4 regions of the Pseudomonas sp. B12(2026) genome follow, and region 1 is predicted to be linked to each of the others. Evidence: predicted binding sites of a transcription regulator. Region 1 holds the regulator's gene; each other region holds the start of a gene.

Region 1 (4,880 bases):
ACCGTCAAATGTACGACGCGCAGGCGCCGCGCCGCACGGCGGCCGAGACCCTGGCCGAAGCCATGGAGGCGCCGGCCGCACCGGCCGCCGCCAACGTCGGCCAGCAGGCCCTGGAAGCCATGCGCTTCGAACTCAACGGCCTGCGCGAACTGATCGAAGTGCAACTCGGCTCCATTGCCTGGAACCAGCTGCAGAGCCAGCGTCCGAAGCAGGCCAACCTGTGGCGCCGCCTGCAGCGCATGGGCCTGCCGGCGGACCTGTCGCGCAGCCTGCTGGAGAAGGTGGCGTCCATCGCCGACCCGAAGCAGGCCTGGCGCATGCTGCTGGCGCACCTGGCGCGCTCGATCAACACCCCGGAAAACGACCTGCTGGAGCAGGGCGGGGTGGTCGCGCTGGTCGGCCCGGCCGGCATGGGCAAGACCACCACCCTGGCCAAGCTGGCGGTCCGCTACGTGCTCAAGTACGGCGCGCAGAGCATCGCCCTGGTGTCGATGGACAACTTCCGCATCGGCGCCCAGGAGCAGATCAAGACCCTCGGCCGCATCCTCGATGTGCCGGTGGTCCTGGTCAGCCCGGGGCAGTCGCTGGTCCAGGCCATGGCGCCGCTGGCGCGCAAGCGCCTGGTGCTGATCGATACCGCCGGCCTGTCCGCCAACGATCCGGCGCTGCGCATGCAGCTCGAAGCGCTGGCCGCGCAGAGCCTCAACGTACAGAACTACCTGGTGCTGGCCGCGACCAGCCAGAGCCAGGTGCTCAAGGCGGCGTGGCAGAACTACCGCGCCTGCGGCCTGGCCGGCTGCATCCTGACCAAACTGGACGAGGCCGGCAGCCTCGGCGAGGCGCTCGCCCTGGCTATCGGCCGGCGCCTCCCGGTGGCCTACCTGGCGGACGGTCCGAAGATTCCGGACGACCTGCAGGTGGCGCGCAGTCACCAGCTGGTCAGCCGCGCGGTGAGCCTGCAGGCGCCGGAAGAGCCGAGCGAGGACGACATGGCCGACCTGTTCGCCGGCCTGTACCAGCGCGCCGGCTGAACGATTCGAAGAGCCCCGTGGTGGGGCGATGGGCGGCCGGCTTGGGCCGCCCGGCGAGGCGGATGCTCTGGGAGACGATCCGCGAGCGCCGGAAGCGGTAGAGCACCGCGGCCGGCAGGGCCGCAGCGCCAGGAGGCGCGGCGGCTGAATGACGAGACAGGGTATTGATATGGGCATGCATCCCGTTCAGGTAATCGCGGTCACCGGTGGCAAGGGTGGCGTCGGCAAGACCAATGTGTCGGTGAATCTGGCACTGGCGCTGGCCGACCTCGGCCGGCGAGTCATGCTGATGGACGCCGACCTGGGCCTGGCCAACGTCGACGTGCTGCTGGGCCTGACGCCCAAGCGCACGCTGGCCGACGTCATCGAGGGCGAATGCGATCTGCGCGACGTGATCCTCCAGGGGCCCGGCGGCATCCGCATCGTCCCGGCGGCCTCCGGGACGCAGAGCATGGTGCACCTCACGCCGATGCAGCACGCCGGCCTGATCCAGGCCTTCAGCGATATCAGCGAGAACATCGACGTGCTGGTGGTGGACACCGCCGCCGGCATCGGCGACTCGGTGGTGAGCTTCGTCCGCGCGGCGCAGGAAGTGCTGCTGGTGGTCTGCGACGAACCGACCTCGATCACCGACGCCTACGCCTTGATCAAGCTGCTCAACCGCGACTACGGCATGACCCGCTTCCGCGTGCTGGCGAACATGGCGCACAGCCCGCAGGAGGGCCGCAACCTGTTCGCCAAGCTGACCAAGGTCACCGACCGCTTCCTCGACGTGGCGCTGCAGTACGTCGGCGCCATCCCCTACGACGAGTCGGTGCGCAAGGCGGTGCAGAAGCAGCGTTCGGTGTACGAGGCGTTCCCGCGCAGCAAGGCGTCCCTGGCCTTCCGGGCGATCGCGCAGAAGGTCGACAGCTGGCCGCTGCCGGCCAATCCGCGCGGGCACCTGGAGTTCTTCGTCGAACGCCTGGTGCAGCATCCAGCCACGGGACCCGCCGCATGATGCCGGCCTCTGGAGCGCGTATGTACAGCAAGGCGCAGGCACAGAATTCCCAGGACCAGCTGATCCAGCGCTACGCGCCGCTGGTCAAGCGGATCGCCTACCACCTGCTCGGCCGCCTGCCCGCCAGCGTGCAGGTCGAGGACCTGATGCAGGCCGGCATGATCGGCCTGCTGGAAGCGGCGAAGAAATACGACGCCGGCAAGGGCGCGAGCTTCGAGACCTACGCCGGCATCCGCATCCGCGGCGCCATGCTCGACGAGGTGCGCAAGGGCGACTGGGCGCCGCGCTCGGTGCACCGCAACACCCGCATGGTCAGCGACGCGATCCGTACCGTCGAAGCGAGAACCGGCCGCGACGCTAAAGATCAGGAAGTTGCTGCCGAACTCAATATGAGCCTCGAGGATTATTACGGCATCCTCAGCGACACCCAGGGCAGCCGGCTGTACAGCTTCGACGATCTGCTGCAGGACGGCGAGCAGGGCAGCGGCCTGGCCGAAGACGCTTCGCACCAGGTCAACGAGCCCGCCCACGGCCTGGAGGACGAACGCTTCCAGGCGGCGCTCGCCGACGCCATCACCAAGCTGCCCGAGCGCGAGCGGCTGGTGCTGGCGCTGTATTACGACGAGGAGCTCAACCTCAAGGAGATCGGCGAGGTGCTCGGCGTCAGCGAGTCGCGGGTCAGCCAGCTGCACAGCCAGTGCGCGGCGCGCCTGCGGGCGCGTCTGGCGGAGTGGCGCGCGCACTGAGCTTCGGGTAGTTTCGCGGCGGCATTTTCTGTAGGAAATGCTCGCAGGAGTTTCGAATTCTCTGGGTGACGTCCCTTTGACGTCCCCGCACGGCACGAGCGCATGACGCTCGATGAATTGACGGCACGCCCGCCAGGACGTGCCTGGTATCGATGGAGGTCGGTTTGGACAAGAATATGAAAATTCTCATCGTGGACGACTTCTCCACGATGAGGCGCATCATCAAGAACCTCCTGCGGGACCTGGGGTTCACCAACACCGCGGAAGCCGACGACGGCACCACCGCGCTGCCGATGCTGCACAGCGGCAACTTCGATTTCCTCGTCACCGACTGGAACATGCCCGGCATGACCGGCATCGACCTGCTGCGCGCGGTTCGCGCCGACGAGCGCCTCAAGCACCTGCCGGTGCTGATGGTCACCGCCGAGGCCAAGCGCGACCAGATCATCGAAGCGGCCCAGGCCGGGGTCAACGGCTATGTGGTCAAGCCTTTCACCGCTCAGGTGCTGAAGGAAAAGATCGAGAAGATTTTCGAGCGGGTCGGCGGCTGAGGCTGGCCAAGAGGGCGTCATGGATCTCGTCAACGAATCCGCGGGTGACTTCGAGTCGACCCTGAAAAAACACGCGCGCGAATTGGTCGACTGCCTCGATCGCGGTGAAGTGCAGACCGCCGTGCAGCTGATCTCCGAACTCACCCAGGCGCGCGATCGTGGGCTCTACCAGGAAGTCGGCAAGCTCACCCGCGAGCTGCACAACGCCATCGTCAACTTCCAGATCGATCCGAATTCCCGCCACGCCGAGGAAATGTCGCAGATCGCCGACGCCACCGACCGCCTGTCCTACGTGGTGACCATGACCGAGAGGGCGGCCAACCGCACCATGGACCTGGTGGAGGAGTGCACCCCGGTGGTCTCGCACATCGAGAACGAGGCCAAGGCGCTGCAGGAAGACTGGTCGCGCTTCATGCGCCGCGAGCTGGGCGCCGATGCCTTCCGCGACCTCGCCAAGCGCGTCGAGCAGTTCCTCTACAGCAGCGCCCAGGACAGCCGCAAGCTGTCCGCGCACCTCAACGACATTCTTCTGGCGCAGGACTTCCAGGACCTCACCGGGCAGGTGATCAAGCGCGTCACCAAGCTGGTCACCGAGGTCGAGACGAACCTGGTCAAGCTGGTCTGGATGGCCGGCCAGGTGGACCGCTACGCCGGCATCGAGCATGACCACGAGGGGATGCGCGAGGCGGTGGAAAAAGAAAGATCGTCCAAGGGTGAAGGTCCGCAGATCGCTGCCGATACAAGAAAGGACGTCGTATCCGGTCAGGACGATGTCGACGACCTGTTGTCCAGCCTAGGTTTTTGAGTGTCGTTGACACTGTAGGGAGCACCGAATGAGCTTCGACGCCGATGACGAGATCCTCCAGGACTTCCTGGTGGAGGCCGGCGAGATCCTCGAGCAACTGTCCGAGCAACTGGTTGAGCTGGAAAGCCGCCCGGATGACATGGACCTGCTCAACGCAATCTTCCGTGGGTTCCACACCGTCAAGGGCGGGGCGGGCTTCCTCCAGTTGAACGCGCTGGTGGAGTGCTGCCACATCGCCGAGAACGTGTTCGACATCCTGCGCAAGGGCGCGCGCCGCGTGGATGCCGAGCTGATGGACGTGGTCCTGCAGGCGCTGGACACCGTCAACGTGATGTTCCAGCAGGTGCGCGATGCGGAAGAGCCGACCCCGGCCACGCCCGAGCTGCTGGCCGCGCTCTCGCGCCTGGCCGAGCCGGCTGGCGACGAACCGGCCGCGGCACCGCCGGCCGCCGAGCCCGAGCCTGCTGCGCAGGCTCCCGCCGCCTACGGCGACATCACCGACGCCGAGTTCGAGCAACTGATGGACGCCCTGGAGCCGGCCGCCGCCGAGCCCGCGCCCGCGGCGGATGCCGAAGCGGCCTCCGACGACGACATCACCGACGACGAATTCGAAGCGCTGCTCGACCAGCTGCACGGCAAGGGCCAGTTCGGCGGCGCCAAGGAGCCCGCCAGCGCCGCCCCCGCCGCGAGCGCGCAGGCACCGGCCGCCGGCGACGAGATCAGCGACGACGAGTTCGAAGCGCTGCT
Region 2 (4,880 bases), 2.9 Mb from region 1:
GGAACGAGGCGCTCTGCCCGCTGGTGGCCACCAGGCTCGGGCGTGCCAGGGTGTAGGCGAAACCGCTGCCCTCCAGGGCATTGATGAAGCCCAGCCACTTGCTGCTGCCGCCGCCCCAGATGATGTTGAAGCCGCCGTTGGCGGTGCCGAAGGTGCCCCCCAGGTTGCCCGCGCTGTCCAGCTGCAGGCCGCCCAGGCTGCCCGGCGAGCCGAGCACGAAGGTGTTCGAGCCGCGCCGCACCAGCGAGGTGCTGGCCTGCTTGAGCTTGCTGCGGCTGACTTCGACGAAGCGGATGTCGGTCTGCACCTGGTTGGACAGCCCGGCGGCGAGGTTGCCCGGCACGCCGCCGGCATCGGCGATCGCCCGCGAGCCGACGCGCACCACGCTGCTCATCGGCTGGTCGCTGCAGGGGGTCCAGATCAGCAGGCTGGTCAGGCCCTCGGCCTTGCCGGTGATGAGGAAGTCACGCTTGTCGACCACCTGCACGTCGGCGATCTCCGGATCGCCGATGGCCAGGCGCTTGATCGGCACCGGCAGCTGCTGGTCGAGCTGGGCGCCCTGCTGGACGTCGAGGGTCAACTGCCGGCCGGAGAATCCGGCGCAGGCGCTCGGCACCGCCTGCGCGGCCGAGTGGACGGCACAGGCCAGCAGCGCGGCCAGCGACAGGATGAGGCGCTTGGGCATCGATGCGCTCCTTGCTCAATGTGCTTCGCGGGTAACGGTGGTACCGCGGTAGACCACGACGCCCGGGCTCACCGCCGACGCCGGAACCTGCCGCACGGCGGGCGCCGGACGGGCCTTGCCGAGCAGTTGTTCGAGGGTGACCGGCTGGCTGCCGGCGGCATTCAGCGAGGCCTGGATATAGCCGCCCTGCTGCTCCTTCTCGTAGAGGTTCTCGTCCTTGCTGCGCACCGCCAGGCGCAGCGAGCCGGCCTGGCTGGCCAGCATCAGGCGCGCGGCGGCCTCGGCCGGCACGGCCAGCACCGCGGTGCGCGGCGGGCGCGGGGTCTTGTCCTTCGGATCGCCGCCGTTGCGCACCTGGCCGTCGCGGGCGACGGCGATCTGCTCGCCATAGGTGAGGACGCGCACTCCGGGCAGCACCACCTGGGCGCTGAGGACGCGGTCGGTGCTCTGCTGGTCCTGGACGAACAGCATGACGTCGACGTAGTCGCCGGGGAGCACGAAGCCGCCGCCGCCGATCACCTCGTCCACCGCGATGGCCATGGCCCGCTCGTCCGGGCGGATGGTCCGCGCCAGCGGCCCGCCCGGCTCCACCAGCGCGGCGGAAACGATGCTGCCGGCCGGCACCGCGACCCACACGCGCTGCCCGACCAGCGCCTCGGGCCTGGGGTAGCTGCCGGCCGGGGCGGTGTGCAGCAGCTCGATGGCGAGATCGTCCTTGCCGATCACCGTCAGCGCCGCGAGGTCGCGCCGCGCCACCACCACCGGCGTGCGTTGCAGCTTGTCCGCCTCCGCCAGCGCGGCGGGCGCCACCTCCTGCGCCGCGCCGGCGACCGGCGCCGCCGGCTTGCCCAGCGACAGTCCCAGATATCCCACAACCCCTGCGCACAACAGCAACAGCCCGGCGAAAACCATCAGCACCTTGCTATTCATGTCCACATCCTTGGCGTTATCGGGACGCGTGGACCCAAGGTCCACAGCCTGATCGGAAGTCACAACACCGGCAGCACCGGCATACGTCCTTCAGACCCTTGTCGTTATTTCGGCCGCCTGGGGAAATTCAGAAATAACCTTTCCGCATAATGGCCAACTGCTTGTTCCAAAGCAGAATTTAGTTGCTGCGGTAATAGCGTCAAATGCCGGCGATAAATTTCCAATCCTCAGTTAGTTCTACTTCGCCATGACTATAACTTTTGTATTAGTGCCATTTGATCAATTGCATTCCGCCATGCCGGGCCTAGCCTGACGGTGAAGTCGGGGCGCCGCCCCGGTGGTGCTGCAAGGAGCAACCGCGATGAACCTGAATATCAAAGACCTGAGTCTGAAGTTCTACTGCAAGGCAAAAGCGCTACTGACCGAACGGGAAGGTGCAACCGCTATCGAATATGCGGTAATTGCCGGGTTGATCGCGGTGGTCATCATTGCCGGGGCACGTAGCCTCGGACTTGATATCAACAGCATGTTCACCAATATCAGCAACGCGCTGCCAAGCGGGACACCAGCTTCGGAGTAAGCGGAAAATACACTTCCGCAACACAACCAAAGAACTTCCTCCCGGCTGCAATTCGTTGCGGCCGGGCGTATGTCCATATTCAAGTTAAAGTCTTCGAGCAAACGGCCGATACATCCTGCCTATCCCTTCGTTTCACCTGCAGGATGCTTTTCCAATGCTTCGCTCGCTGTCCTTCGCCAGGAAGATTCTTCTGGCGGCCTCCCTCGTGGTCATCTTCGCCTTCGCCTGCTTCATCCTCTTCAACGACTTCCGCCAGCGTCAGGCCATCCAGGCCGACACCGAGACCTCCCTGCACCAGATCGGCAGCCTGACCGCCAGCAATATCCAGAGCTGGCTGGAAGGCCGCATCCACCTGGTGGAAATGCTCGGCGCGCAACTGGGCGAAGCCGACCCCAGCGCCGAACGCATCCTGCACCTGCTGGAGCAACCCGCGCTGCAACGGAACTTCCTCTCGGTCTACCTGGGCGAAGCCGCCACCGGCGTCTTCACCATCCGCCCCTTCTCGCCCATGCCCGACGACTATGACCCGCGCCAGCGCAGCTGGTACAAGGGCGCCGTGGCGGCCGGCGGGCTGGTCGTCACCGAGCCCTTCCTGGATGCCGGCACCAAGGAGCCGATCCTCGCCATGTCCATGCCGGTCATGCGCAACGGCCAACTGCTCGGCGTGGCCACCGGCGACATGAAGCTGGAGACCATCACCGGCATCATCAACTCGCTGAACTTCAACGGCGACGGCTACGCCTTCCTGGTCAGCGACGCCGGCAAGATCCTCATCCACCCGGATGTCGACAAGGACTTCAAGAATCTCGCCGAGGTCTACCCGCGCGGCACCCCGCAAGTCCGCCCCGGGGTCCAGGAAGTCGTCGCCGACGGCCGTACCCAGCTGGTCTCCATGACCCATGTCGAAGGCCTCCCGGGCGCCAACTGGTATGTCGCGCTGGTGCTCGACAAGGACGCCGCCTACGCCATGCTCAGCGACTTCCGGACCTCGGCCATCATCGCCACGGTGGTCGCCATCGTCGCCATCCTGCTCCTGCTGGGCATGCTCATCCGCGTGCTGATGGCGCCGCTGACCGACATGGGCCGCGCCATGCAGGACATCGCCCAGGGCGACGGCGACCTCACCCAGCGCCTGAAGGTCGCCAGCAACGACGAGTTCGGCGTGCTGGCCAACGCCTTCAACCGCTTCGTCGAGCGCATCCACGAATCGATCCGCGAAGTCGCCTCCACCGCGCGCAGCCTGCACGACGTCTCGCAGCTGGTGGTCAACGCCTCCAACTCGTCGATGAGCAACTCCGACGAGCAGGCCAACCGCACCAACAGCGTCGCCGCCGCGATCAACGAACTGGGCGCCGCCGCCCAGGAGATCGCCCGCAACGCCGCCGATGCCTCGCACCACGCCACCGACGCCTCGCACCAGGCCGGCGACGGCCGCCAGGTGGTCGAGCAGAGCATCAGCGCGATGAACCAGTTGTCCGACAAGATCAGCTCGGCCTGCGCCAACATCGAGGCGCTGAACAGCCGCACGGTGAACATCGGGCAGATTCTGGAGGTGATCAAAGGCATCTCCGAGCAGACCAACCTGCTGGCGCTGAACGCCGCCATCGAAGCCGCCCGCGCCGGCGAGGCCGGTCGTGGCTTCGCCGTGGTCGCCGACGAGGTGCGCAACCTGGCGCACCGCGCCCAGGAGTCGGCGCAGGAAATCCAGAAGATGATCGAGGAGCTGCAGGTCGGCGCCCGCGAGGCCGTGGATACCATGACCGAGAGCCAGCGCTACAGCCTGGAAAGCGTGGAGATCGCCAACCGCGCCGGCGAGCGCCTGGCCAGCGTCACCCACCGCATCGGCGAGATCGACGCGATGAACCAGTCGGTGGCCACCGCCACCGAGGAACAGACCGCCGTGGTCGACTCGCTGAACATGGACATCACCGAGATCAACACGCTGAACCAGGAAGGCGTGGAAAACCTCCAGGCCACCCTGCGCGCCTGCGCCGACCTGGAGAACCAGGCCGGCCGCCTGCGGCATCTGGTGGACAGCTTCCGCATCTGATCGGTGCGGCAATGAAAAAGGCGCCTTCGGGCGCCTTTTTCGTTCGCGAGCAAGCTCGCTCCTACAGGTCAGGTCGAGCCTGGCTTGCTCGCTGGCAACCAACCTGTCTCACCGCTGAAACACCCGCGTCAGAGCCACGCCTACCGTTCGTCCGACTCTTTCAAGCTTCCCTGGGCCGCGCCGAAACCAAGGGTGAAGGCCCCTGATACCACCAACAAACCGGGCCTGTCGTCACCGCCGGGACAAGGGAGTTCCGGCCACGCCCGCACGGCTATCCGCCGCGCCGGCGCCGTCCGTTTCACACCACGGGGACGGACGTTCCACGGCGACATCGGACCTGTCGCCCGGACCGCCGCCGTTCAGGCATCCCACTACTTCCGGATTCGACGCAGCATGATCAAGAGCCTGAAATTCAGCCATAAGATCCTCCTGGCCGCCTCGCTTGTTGTTTTCTCCGCTTTCGCCCTCTTCACCCTCTACAACGACTACCTGCAGCGCAACGCGATCCGCGAGGATCTCGAAAACTACCTGCGGGAAATGGGCGACGTGACCGCCAGCAATATCCAGAACTGGCTGAGCGGCCGGCTGCTGCTGATCGAGAACACCGCCCAGACCCTCGCCCGCGACAGCTCGCC
Region 3 (4,880 bases), 830 kb from region 1:
GACGAAGCGGCGCTCCACGGCGAGGGCGGGCGCGCCCTGGGCGTCGGTCCGGGCCTTGCCGTCCTTGTCCTTCTGCGGCACGACCACGTACACCGAGTTGCCGTAGAGGGTGAAGGCCACCGCGGTTTCCGGCAGCACCACGCGCGGCGTGCGGTCGGGCAGTTGCACTTCCAGGTTGGCGAACATGCCCGGCAGCAGCTTGCCGTCGGGGTTGGCCATGCTGGCGCGGACCAGCAGGTTGCGGGTCTCGTTGTCCACCCGCGGGCTGATCGCCTCGATGCGCGCCGCGAAGCTCTGCCCGGGATAGGCCGCGACCCGCACGCTGACGGTCTGGCCGGGCTTGAGCAGCGGGAAGTCCTGCTCCGGCAGGAAGAAGTCGACCAGCAGGGTGGAGAGGTCCTGCAGGGTGACGATCTCGGTGCCCGGCGAGACGTAGTCGCCCACGTCCACCCGGCGGATGCCGACGGTGCCGTCGAAGGGCGCGAGGATGCGCTTCTTCGCCAGCGCCGCGCGCAGCTGCGCGACGGTGGCGGTGGAGCGGTGCAGCTGGGCGGCGAGGCGGTCGTACTCGCTCTTGGAGATCGCCTGGCGTTCCACCAGGTTGCGGCCGCGGTCGTATTCCACCTGGGCCAGGCCGAGGTCGGCCTCGGCGGTGCGCAGGGTGGCGTCCTCGACGTCGTTCTCCAGTTGCAGGATGGGCTGGTTCTGCTTCACCTGGTCGCCGGAGACGAACAGGATGCTGCGCACGATGCCCGAGACTTCGGCGGTCACGGTCACGCCCTGGATCGCGCGCAAGGTGCCGATGGCCGGCAGGCGGCTCTGCCAGTCGCGCTGCTCGGCGTCGGTGGCGGTGACGTTGACCGGCGGACGCGGCGCCGCGAACTGGGCGATCTGTTTCTGGATGGCGAGGTATTTCGAGCCGGCGAGCACCGCGATGATGACGGCGACCACGCCCAGCATGATCAGCATGCGGCGCAACATCTTCCTGTTCCTTGGTACGTGCCTGGCGGCTATCGGCCGCGATGCGCTCGTCCGTGCGGAGCCGGACAGCCTTCCGTTCGCGGGATGTCGATCAGGCCCGGGAGCCTATACGGGACCGCCTCGTTGCGGGGCGGAATCTGGCACCTTATGCCTAGTTCCCGGGGGAGTCAAAGGCCCCGGATTACAAGACGTTTCCGCCCGATGCCGATCTGCTGGCGAGGTATTGCCGGGGCCACGTCCGTGTGGCCGGGGCCTCAGGCGCCGAGCTTGTGGGTGACTTCCGCGAGCTCGCCGGAGAGGCCGTGCAGATGGCGGCTGGCGCCCTGGGTGCGCACCACGTTTTCCTCGTTGGTGGCGCCGATGGCGGTGATCTCGACGAGGTTGCGCGAGATGTCCTCGGCCACCGAGGTCTGCTCCTCGGCGGCGGTGGCGATCTGCCGGTTCATGTCGCGGATCGCCTCCACCGCCAGGGTGATGCTGCGCAGCACCTCGCCGGCCTGGGTGACGCGTTCCACGCCCTGTTCGCTGCGGCTCTGGCCGTTCTCGATGGCGCGCAGGGCGTTCACCGAGCCGGTCTGCACGGTGTCGATGATCTGGTGGATCTCGGCGGTGGATTCGGCGGTGCGCTGGGCCAGGGTGCGCACTTCGTCGGCGACCACGGCGAAGCCACGGCCCGCCTCGCCGGCGCGGGCGGCCTCGATGGCGGCGTTGAGCGCCAGCAGGTTGGTCTGGTCGGCGATGCCGCGGATCACTTCGAGCACCTTGCCGATGCGCCCGCTGTCGCTCTCCAGGCGGCGGATGACCTCGGCGGTGTTGGCGATCTCGCTGCTCATCTCGGTAATGGTGAGGATGGTGCTGCGCATCACCTCGCCGCCCTGCTGCGCGTGCTGGTCGGCATCGTCGGCGGCGCGCGCGGCGTCGGCGGCGTGGCGCGCGACTTCCTGGGCGGTGGCGGACATCTCGTGCATCGCCGTGGCTACCTGGTCGGTGCGCGAGAACTGCTCGCGGGTGCCGTCGGCCATCAGCGTGGCGATGGCGTTCAGCTCGCCGCTGGCGGTGTCCAGCTCGCGGGTGCTGTGCCGGAGGCGGTTGAAGGTGTCGGCGAGGAAGTCGCGCAGGGTGTTGGCGGCGCGGGCCAGGCGGCCGAGCTCGTCGCGGCGGCTGGCGTCGACGCGCTCCTCGAAGTGGCCTTCGCTGAGCTGGGCGATGTGGTCGATCAGCCGGGCGATCGGGCCGACCAGGTTGCGGTTGACCAGCCACAGGCTGAGCAGGCCCAGGACCAGCCCGGAGACCAGCAGGATCAGGCTGCCGCCGAGCACGGTGCGCTCGGCGCTGGCGGCGATCCGGCTGGATTGCTCCTGGGCGCTGCGGTGCAGGTCGTCCACCAGGGCGCTCATCTGCTCGCTGGCGGCGCGGTCGATGCCCTTCACCGCGGCATCGCCGGCGCGCGGCTCGCTGCCGGCCTCGCGGTAGGCGTCGCGGCCCTTGCGGTAGGCCTGGCCGAGCTGGCGGTGCTCGTCGCGTAGGCGGGCCACCTGGGCCTTGAGTTGCGGGTCGTCGGCGGCGTTCTGCTCCAGGCGCTGGAGGATGTCCTGCACCCGGCGTTCCTGCTCCTCGAACTGGCCCCAGTACTTGTTCAGGTCGGCCGGCATCTGGCCGCGCAGCAGGACGTTCTTCCATTCCTGCACCTGGATCTTGAAGGCGACGTTGGCCTGGTCGACCAGTTGCGAGGATTGCAGCGGGCCGTCCAGCAGGCGCTGGTAGGCGCCGATGCTGCCGGAGAGGAAGTGGAAGCAGGCCAGGGCGATCAGCAGCACGAGCAGCAGGCTGCCGCCCAGCAGCGAAAGTATCTGGGTGCGCAGGGAAGTATTGGGGGACATGGTGGAACGCCTCTCGGGACGCAAAGGATTTCGGTCAGTCCCTTGCATCGGCAGCGCCCGGGTTTTCCTTAGTCCGGGCGGACGAGCGGCGGTGCGGCGACCGCTCTGGAACGGGGCTTCAGGCCAGGTGCAGGTGGTTGTCCCAGAACGCCGGCGGCAGCTCCAGCGGGGTGCCGGCGATGCGTTCGCCGCGGCAGTCGTAGACGCGGCAGCGACCCTGGCCGGAGGTGACGACGAAACCGTCCTTCACCGCGCCGACGCCGGCGCAGTCGGGCAGCGGCGCATCCAGTCGCACGGCGCCGGTATCCAGGTCCCAGATGAACAAGCGGTTGCCGCGCGGGGCGGTCAGCGCCACCAGGCGCAGCTCGCTGTGGACGGCGACGCTGGCGGTGTACTGGGCCATGGCCAGGCGCTGTTCGTCGGCCACGGGGAAGGGCTGGAAGGCCTCGCCGGGGCGCTTGATGGCGAGCAGGTCGGCGTGGTCGTGGCCGTCGCCCATGTACTGCTGGCCGGCGATGATGGTGCCGTCGGCGGCGATGGCCAGGTGGCGCACGCTGTTCATCTGTTGCGCCAGTGTTTCCCTGGAGATCAGGCCGCCGTCGCGCTTCATCAGCACCAGGCTCGGCTCCATGGCGTCGAGGTTCATCTCCACGCGGCTTTCGGCCTCGGTGCGGATGCCGCCGTTGGCCACCACCAGCGTCTCGCCGTCGGGCATCCACGACACCTGGTGCGGGCCGAGGCCGTGGGTGGAGAGTTCGCCGCTGTGGGTCAGTCGTTCGCCGTCGAAGCGGTAGACGCCGAGCATGCCGCGGCCCGGATCGGTGGTGTCGTTCTCGGTGGCGTAGAGCCATTCGCCGTCCCGGTGCCAGACGCCGTGACCGTAGAAGTGCCGGTCCCGCTGCGCGTCGAGGGTCTGCAGCAGGCGGCCGTCGTCCAGGTGGATCAGGTAGCTCTGCCGGCCCGGGCGGCGGGCGACGAACAGCGCCAGCGGCAGGCCGGGGTGTTGGACGATGTCGTGGCAGCGCAGGCCGACTTCGGTGGCGAACACGCGGCTGCCGTCCAGGCGGTAGCCCACCGCGTAGTGCTTGCCGTCCGCGTCGTCACGGGCGGACAGCAGCAGGGGCTCGCGGCCCTTGCGCGACAGCGTCCAGCCGCCGAAGGTCAGGGCACCGAGCAGCAGGCTGCCCAGGCCGAGCACGTGACGTCGCAACATGGTGTTCACCCCTTTCATTCATTCACCCTGATCTGGCGAGCTAGGGCCAGGCTAGGCGGAGAGCCACGGCGAATGCGGAGTTTGCTACTGCAAATGAGCAATTCGACGTGGCTCTCCAACGACGCATGGCTGACGCGCAGCCGATCAGTCGCCGTCGTTGGCGTTGAAGCCCAGTTGCACCCCGAGGGCCTTCGCCAGGTCGCTCTCGTGCAGGCGATGGATGGCGTTGAGGCTGTCGTACAGCTCGTTCAGCTGCTTGATCCCGGCGTCGTCCTTGAGCAGCTCGCTCAGCGGCTGGTTGATGGCCTTCAGCTTGCCGTGGGTGTCGGCGTAGGCGGCGTCGATCCTGCCTGCCAGCTCCTTCTGCGCGGCCGGCAGCAGGACGCGCAGGCCCTTGTTGTCGGTGCCGTTCCACAGCGCCTGGGCGCCGGTCAGGCTGGCGTCCAGGCTCGCCAGGGAGACGTCGCTGCGCCAGCCCTCGGCCTGGAACGGCTGCGGGATGCCCTTGCTCTGGCGGCCCAGCGGGGTGCCGAGTTTCTTCTTCAGCATGTCCAGCGCGGTGACCTGCACGCGCAGCAGCTCGGCGATGGCCTCGTGGGCATCGGCGTAGCGGTCGTTGGGGAACTTGGAGAGCTGGGCGAGCATGCCGCCGTCCTGCTTCCACTGCGCCAGGACGTTCTCCGCCAGGGCCTGCTGGTGCGCGGCGATGGCTTCCAGCAGCGGGCAGTAGCGCGCCTTGGCTTCGGCGTTGGCCAGGTCGATCTTCGCGTCGAAGAGGATGTACTCGTAGGCGGTCAAGCCCTGGA
Region 4 (4,880 bases), 1.2 Mb from region 1:
GGCGTCGACACCCGCGTCGGCGACCTCTCGGAAGTCACCGGCAAGGGCACCCACACCACCACCACCGCGCGGCTGTTCCACTTCCCGGCCGGTGGCGACCTGATCGACTCCCCCGGCATCCGCGAGTTCGGCCTCGGCCATGTGAGCCGCGACGATGTCGAGGCCGGCTTCATCGAGTTCCACGACCTGCTCGGCCACTGCCGCTTCCGCGACTGCAAGCACGACCGCGAGCCGGGCTGCGCGCTGCTCAAGGCATTGGATGAGGGGCGTGTCTCGCCGCAGCGGATGGCCAGCTACCGGCACATCCTCGCCAGCCTGCCGGAAGACGACTACTAGACACGCTCGCAGGGCGGATAACGCCTCGGGCGTTATCCGCCGCCCTATGCCTGCACCCGCCTGTAGGAGCGGAGCTTCTCCGCGAAATCCCGGCGAAGCCGGGACATCCGTTGAAGCCAGATCGCCGGCCTTTCGGCCGGATCGCGGACAAGGTCCGCTCCTACGAAAGCCCGCCCCGCCATGCTCACGACACAGATAGCGCAACGAAAAAGGCCAGCTTTCCAGCTGGCCTTCTCGTTTCTCACTGCTGCTTGTTCAGCTCGTCGAGCTTCAGCGTGCCGCCGTCGTCGAACAGGTTGAGCTTCTGCTTGAGCTGCGCCGGCGGCAGCGGCTCTCCCTGGCCAGCGGCCGGCGCGCCACTGGCGGCGGCCGGCGCGGCGGTTGCCGGTGCAGCGGCGCCGTCGGCGGGCGGGGTGGCGCCGCTGTCCTGGCCTTCGATGGCACGCTGCGCCTTCCTGGTCAGGACGATGATGTCGATGCGGCGGTTCACCGGGTTCAGCGGCTTGTCACGGTCGAACAGCGCCGAGGAGGCGTAACCGACCACGCGGGCGATCTGGTCCTCCGGATAACCGCCGGCCTCCAGCGTGCGCCGCGCGGCGTTGGCGCGGTTCGCCGAGAGCTCCCAGTTGCCGAAGCCACCATTGCCGGCGTAGGGCTTGGCGTCGGTGTGGCCGCTGATGCTGATCTTGTTCGGCACCTGTTTGATGGTCTCCGCCAGCGCCAGCAGGATGTCCTCGAAATACGGCTGCAGGCGCGCGCTGCCCAGGTCGAACATCGGCCGGTTCTCCGAGTCGACGATCTGGATGCGCAGGCCGTCCTGGGTGATCTCGAACAGGATCTGGTCCTTGAAGCGCTTGAGCGTGGGGTTCTCGTCGACCTTGTTCTGCAGCTCCTGCAGCAACAGTTCCAGGCGCTCGTGCTCGATCTTCTCGGCGAGGTTCTCCGCCTGTTCGGCGTTGACCTTGGCATCGTCCTGCGGGCTGTCGCGGGTTTCGTCCGCCTCGGGCTGCGCCTGGATCTGTGGATTCAGGGTCTTGTCCGGCGCCGGCGTCGGCGTGCCGCCCAGGTCGATCACATAGGGGCTGGCGCTTTCGGTGAAGCCGATCGGGTCCTGGAAGTAGCCGGAGATGGCCTTCTTCTGCTCCGGCGTGGCCGAGGACAGCAGCCAGAGCACGAGGAAGAACGCCATCATGGCGGTGGCGAAGTCGGCGAAGGCGATCTTCCACGAACCGCCGTGGTGGCCGGCGGCATAGCGCTTGACGCGCTTGACGATGATCGGCTGGTTGTTATCCATGCTTCAGCGCCCGCGAACCGCCTGCTCAAGCTCGGCAAAGCTCGGGCGATGCGCCGGCAACAGCACCTTGCGGCCGAACTCCACGGCCAGCGACGGCGGCATGCCCGAGGCGGAGGCCACCAGGCAGGCCTTGATGGCCTCGTAGAGGTTCAATTCTTCCTTGGCGTCGTGCTCCAGGGCGTTGGACAGCGGGCCGACGAAACCGTAGGCGGCGAGGATACCGAGGAAGGTCCCCACCAGCGCCGCCGCCACGTGGTGGCCGATGTCCGCCTGGCTGCCCTGGCCGAGCAGCGCCATGGTGATCACGATGCCGAGCACCGCGGCGACGATACCGAAGCCCGGCAGGCCGTCGGCCACGCGGGTCACCGCGTGGGCGGGATGCTCCAGGTCTTCCTTGAGGCTGCCCAGCTCCATGTCGAACAGCCCCTCCAGCTCGTGGGGCGCCATGTTGCCGGAGGACATGATGCGCAGGTAATCGCAGATGTACGCGGTCATGCGTTCGTCCTTGAGCACCGCCGGGTACTTGCTGAAGATCGGACTGGCGCCCGGGTCCTCGATGTCCGCCTCGATCGCCATCATGCCCTCGCGGCGGCTCTTGTTGAGCATCTCGTAGAGCATGCCCAGCACTTCCAGGTAGAAGACGTGGGTGAAGCGGTTGCTGAACATCTTCGGCGCTTTCTTCAGCACCGTCATGAGCGTGCTGCCCGGGTTCGCCTGGAGGAAGGCGCCCAGCGCCGCACCACCGATGATCAGCAGTTCGAACGGCTGGATGATGGCCGCGATCTTGCCGCCAGAGAGCATGTACCCGCCGAGCACGCTGCCCAGGATGACGATGATGCCGATGATTTTTGACATGGGGACCGGACTGAAGCTGTGAACAGAAAGGGAGGCACTTTTCCTGCCTCCCTGTTGTTATCGGAAATTTCGGGCAAGACTATAGGCCGAAAACACTAAAAACCAGTTCGGCGCCTCACGCATGTCCAATCCCGTGCCCAACCCAGAGCGTCTCGCAGACTGGCTCTCCCTGCTGGAAGAGCTGCCTTTGCCCATCCCCCAGGAGCAACGCGAGCAGATTCGCCGCGCACTGGGCGACAGCCGTCGCTCGATCCGCGACATTTCCGACCTCCTGCAGGACTGCCCGACCCTGGCCCTGGCCATCCTGCGCGAGGCCAACCGCGCCGAGAGCGCCCGCGACAATCCGGCGGAAAGCCTGGAAGCCGCCCTCAACCGCCTGGGCCTGGCGCGTGTCACCCAGCTGCTCGACCAGCTGCCGAGCCTGCCCGAGGCGCAGATGCCGCGCGCCCTCAGCCAGCTCCTGCTGATCAGCCGCCACGCCATGCAGCAGGCCAGCGGGCTGTTCGCCAACCGCCTGGCGCGCCTCTGGCAGGAAATCCACTGGGGCAGCCTGTTCACCCTCGCGCCGCTCTGGGCACTGGCCACCGCGCGGCCGGAGCTGCTGGAAACCTGGCAGCGCCAGGTCTATGGACAGGGACGCTGCAGCGCCGAAGTCGAGCGGGAGCTGCTCGGCATGCGCCTGCTGCCGCTGTGCCACGCGCTGGCCGAGCGCTGGCGGCTGCCCGAATGGATCGGCCAGGGCTTCACCCTGCTCAGCGATGACCGCCGCCTGCTGGTGCGCGCCCTGCACGTGGCGCATGCCGAGCCCGAGCCGCTGGGCCAGCAGCAGCGCCTGGACGCCGACCCGGAACTGGCCCGCTGGCTGACCCGCCCGGCCAACACCATCCTGCTGGCCAACAGCCTGGCGATGGCCGCCCACCAGTCCTGGGGCGGGCCGCACATGCTGCGCTGGCAGCGCCTCACCGCGCTCTACCTGCAGATGCCGCTGGCCGAACTGCAGCAGCAGGTCCACGGCCTCGCCGCGCAAAGCGCCCGGCGCCACGCCCGCCCGCTGCTCTGGCACCCGGCGCAAGCGCTGCTCTGGCCCTGGGACAGCCAGCGCTGGCTCAGCGCCCCGGCGTCCGCCGCCCCGCCGGACACCCTCGCCGAATGGCGCCAGCACTGCGCGCGCCTGCTGCAGAATCCCTCGCCGTTCGGCAACGCCGTGCAGTTGCTCGACACCGCCAGCGCCGCCCTCCAGGCCGGCGGCCTGCAGCGCGGTCTGATCCTCCTCGCCGATCGCGGCCAGGCGTGGCTGCAGACCCGCCGCCACTTCGGCCTGCCGGCGCAGGCCGACCAGCTGAAGCTGGAAGTCGCGGCCAGCGCGCTGCTGCGCAAGCTGATGCAGCAACCGGCGCTGCTGCGCCTGAGCCCGACGAACATGGCCGAGTTTTCCGCCGTGCTGCCCGGCGCGCTGAAGGCGCTGCTGCCCAGCGAGCACCTGCTGCTGCGCTCGCTGGGCAACGGCAACCGGGTGGTCATGCTGCTGGCCGCCGACCGCAACGGCCAGCCGCTGGGCGACCTGCACGCCCAGGCCTTCGGCCGCACCGCGCAGTGCATCGAACAGGCGGTCCGGCAGATGTCCCGCGGCGCGTCCTGAGCCACGCGGCGATCGCCGGGATTTCCGGTACACTGGCGGCCCTTTAGACTAGCGCCCCGCAACGGGCAGCCCAGGGCCGCCAGCTCACGCCGCCTCCATCATCACGGCGGACCGTCCGCCGTACCGGGAGACTCCGACATGTCCGCCTTCTCCGCACTGCCCCTGGTGATCGAACCGGCCGACCTCGCCAGCCGCCTCGACGCCGCCGAACTGATCCTGGTCGACCTGACCAGCGCCGCGCGCTACGCCGAAGGCCACATCCCCGGCGCCCGCTTCGTCGCCCCGGCGCGCACCCAGCTGGGCGGCACGCCGGCGCCCGGCCTGCTGCCAGCCAAGGCCGACCTCGAAGCGCTGTTCGGCGAACTGGGCCACAACCCCGATGCCGTCTACGTGGTCTACGACGACGAAGGCGGCGGCTGGGCCGGCCGCTTCATCTGGCTGCTGGATGTGATCGGCCACCCGCGCTACCACTACGTCGATGGCGGCCTGCACGCCTGGCTCGCCGACGGCCTGCCGCTGAGCCGGGAGGTTCCGCCAGCGGCCGGCGGCCCGCTGCCGCTGACCCTGCACGACGAACCCACCGCGACCCGCGAATACCTGCAAAGCCGCCTGGGCGCCGCCGACATGGTCGTCTGGGACGCCCGCAACCCCAGCGAATACAGCGGCCAGAAAGTCCTCGCCGCCAAGGGCGGGCACGTTCCCGGCGCGGTCAACTTCGAATGGACCGCCGGCATGGACCCGGCCCGCGCGCTGCGC

The links. The regulator FliA, encoded in region 1, starts transcription of late flagellar genes. The targets are predictions, from matches to a motif close to CTAAAGTTTNNNNNNNNNNNGCCGNTAA.
Positions count from the first base shown of each region.
Region 2: the regulator FliA is predicted to act here: its motif matches at 2,280-2,307, upstream of AC3B6A_RS05625 (methyl-accepting chemotaxis protein).
Region 3: the regulator FliA is predicted to act here: its motif matches at 2,906-2,933, upstream of AC3B6A_RS22910 (methyl-accepting chemotaxis protein).
Region 4: the regulator FliA is predicted to act here: its motif matches at 2,543-2,570, upstream of motA (flagellar motor stator protein MotA).

Region 1 is NZ_CM173430.1:4,084,795-4,089,674, reverse strand. Features, by position in the region: gene flhF (flagellar biosynthesis GTPase FlhF) at 1-1,031, shown strand, start outside; gene fleN (flagellar synthesis regulator FleN) at 1,201-2,031, shown strand; gene fliA (RNA polymerase sigma factor FliA) at 2,028-2,777, shown strand; gene AC3B6A_RS18875 (chemotaxis response regulator CheY) at 2,954-3,328, shown strand; gene AC3B6A_RS18870 (protein phosphatase CheZ) at 3,348-4,133, shown strand; gene AC3B6A_RS18865 (chemotaxis protein CheA) at 4,162-4,880, shown strand, end outside.
Region 2 is NZ_CM173430.1:1,187,910-1,192,789, reverse strand. Features, by position in the region: gene AC3B6A_RS05640 (type II and III secretion system protein family protein) at 1-685, opposite strand, end outside; gene cpaB (Flp pilus assembly protein CpaB) at 701-1,615, opposite strand; gene AC3B6A_RS05630 (Flp family type IVb pilin) at 1,989-2,195, shown strand; gene AC3B6A_RS05625 (methyl-accepting chemotaxis protein) at 2,350-4,245, shown strand; gene AC3B6A_RS05620 (methyl-accepting chemotaxis protein) at 4,639-4,880, shown strand, end outside.
Region 3 is NZ_CM173430.1:4,918,817-4,923,696, reverse strand. Features, by position in the region: gene AC3B6A_RS22915 (efflux RND transporter periplasmic adaptor subunit) at 1-981, opposite strand, end outside; gene AC3B6A_RS22910 (methyl-accepting chemotaxis protein) at 1,236-2,861, opposite strand; gene AC3B6A_RS22905 (DUF1513 domain-containing protein) at 2,980-4,074, opposite strand; gene AC3B6A_RS22900 (imelysin family protein) at 4,219-4,880, opposite strand, start outside.
Region 4 is NZ_CM173430.1:5,243,642-5,248,521, forward strand. Features, by position in the region: gene rsgA (small ribosomal subunit biogenesis GTPase RsgA) at 1-336, shown strand, start outside; gene motB (flagellar motor protein MotB) at 578-1,630, opposite strand; gene motA (flagellar motor stator protein MotA) at 1,634-2,485, opposite strand; gene AC3B6A_RS24490 (HDOD domain-containing protein) at 2,607-4,124, shown strand; gene rhdA (thiosulfate sulfurtransferase) at 4,263-4,880, shown strand, end outside.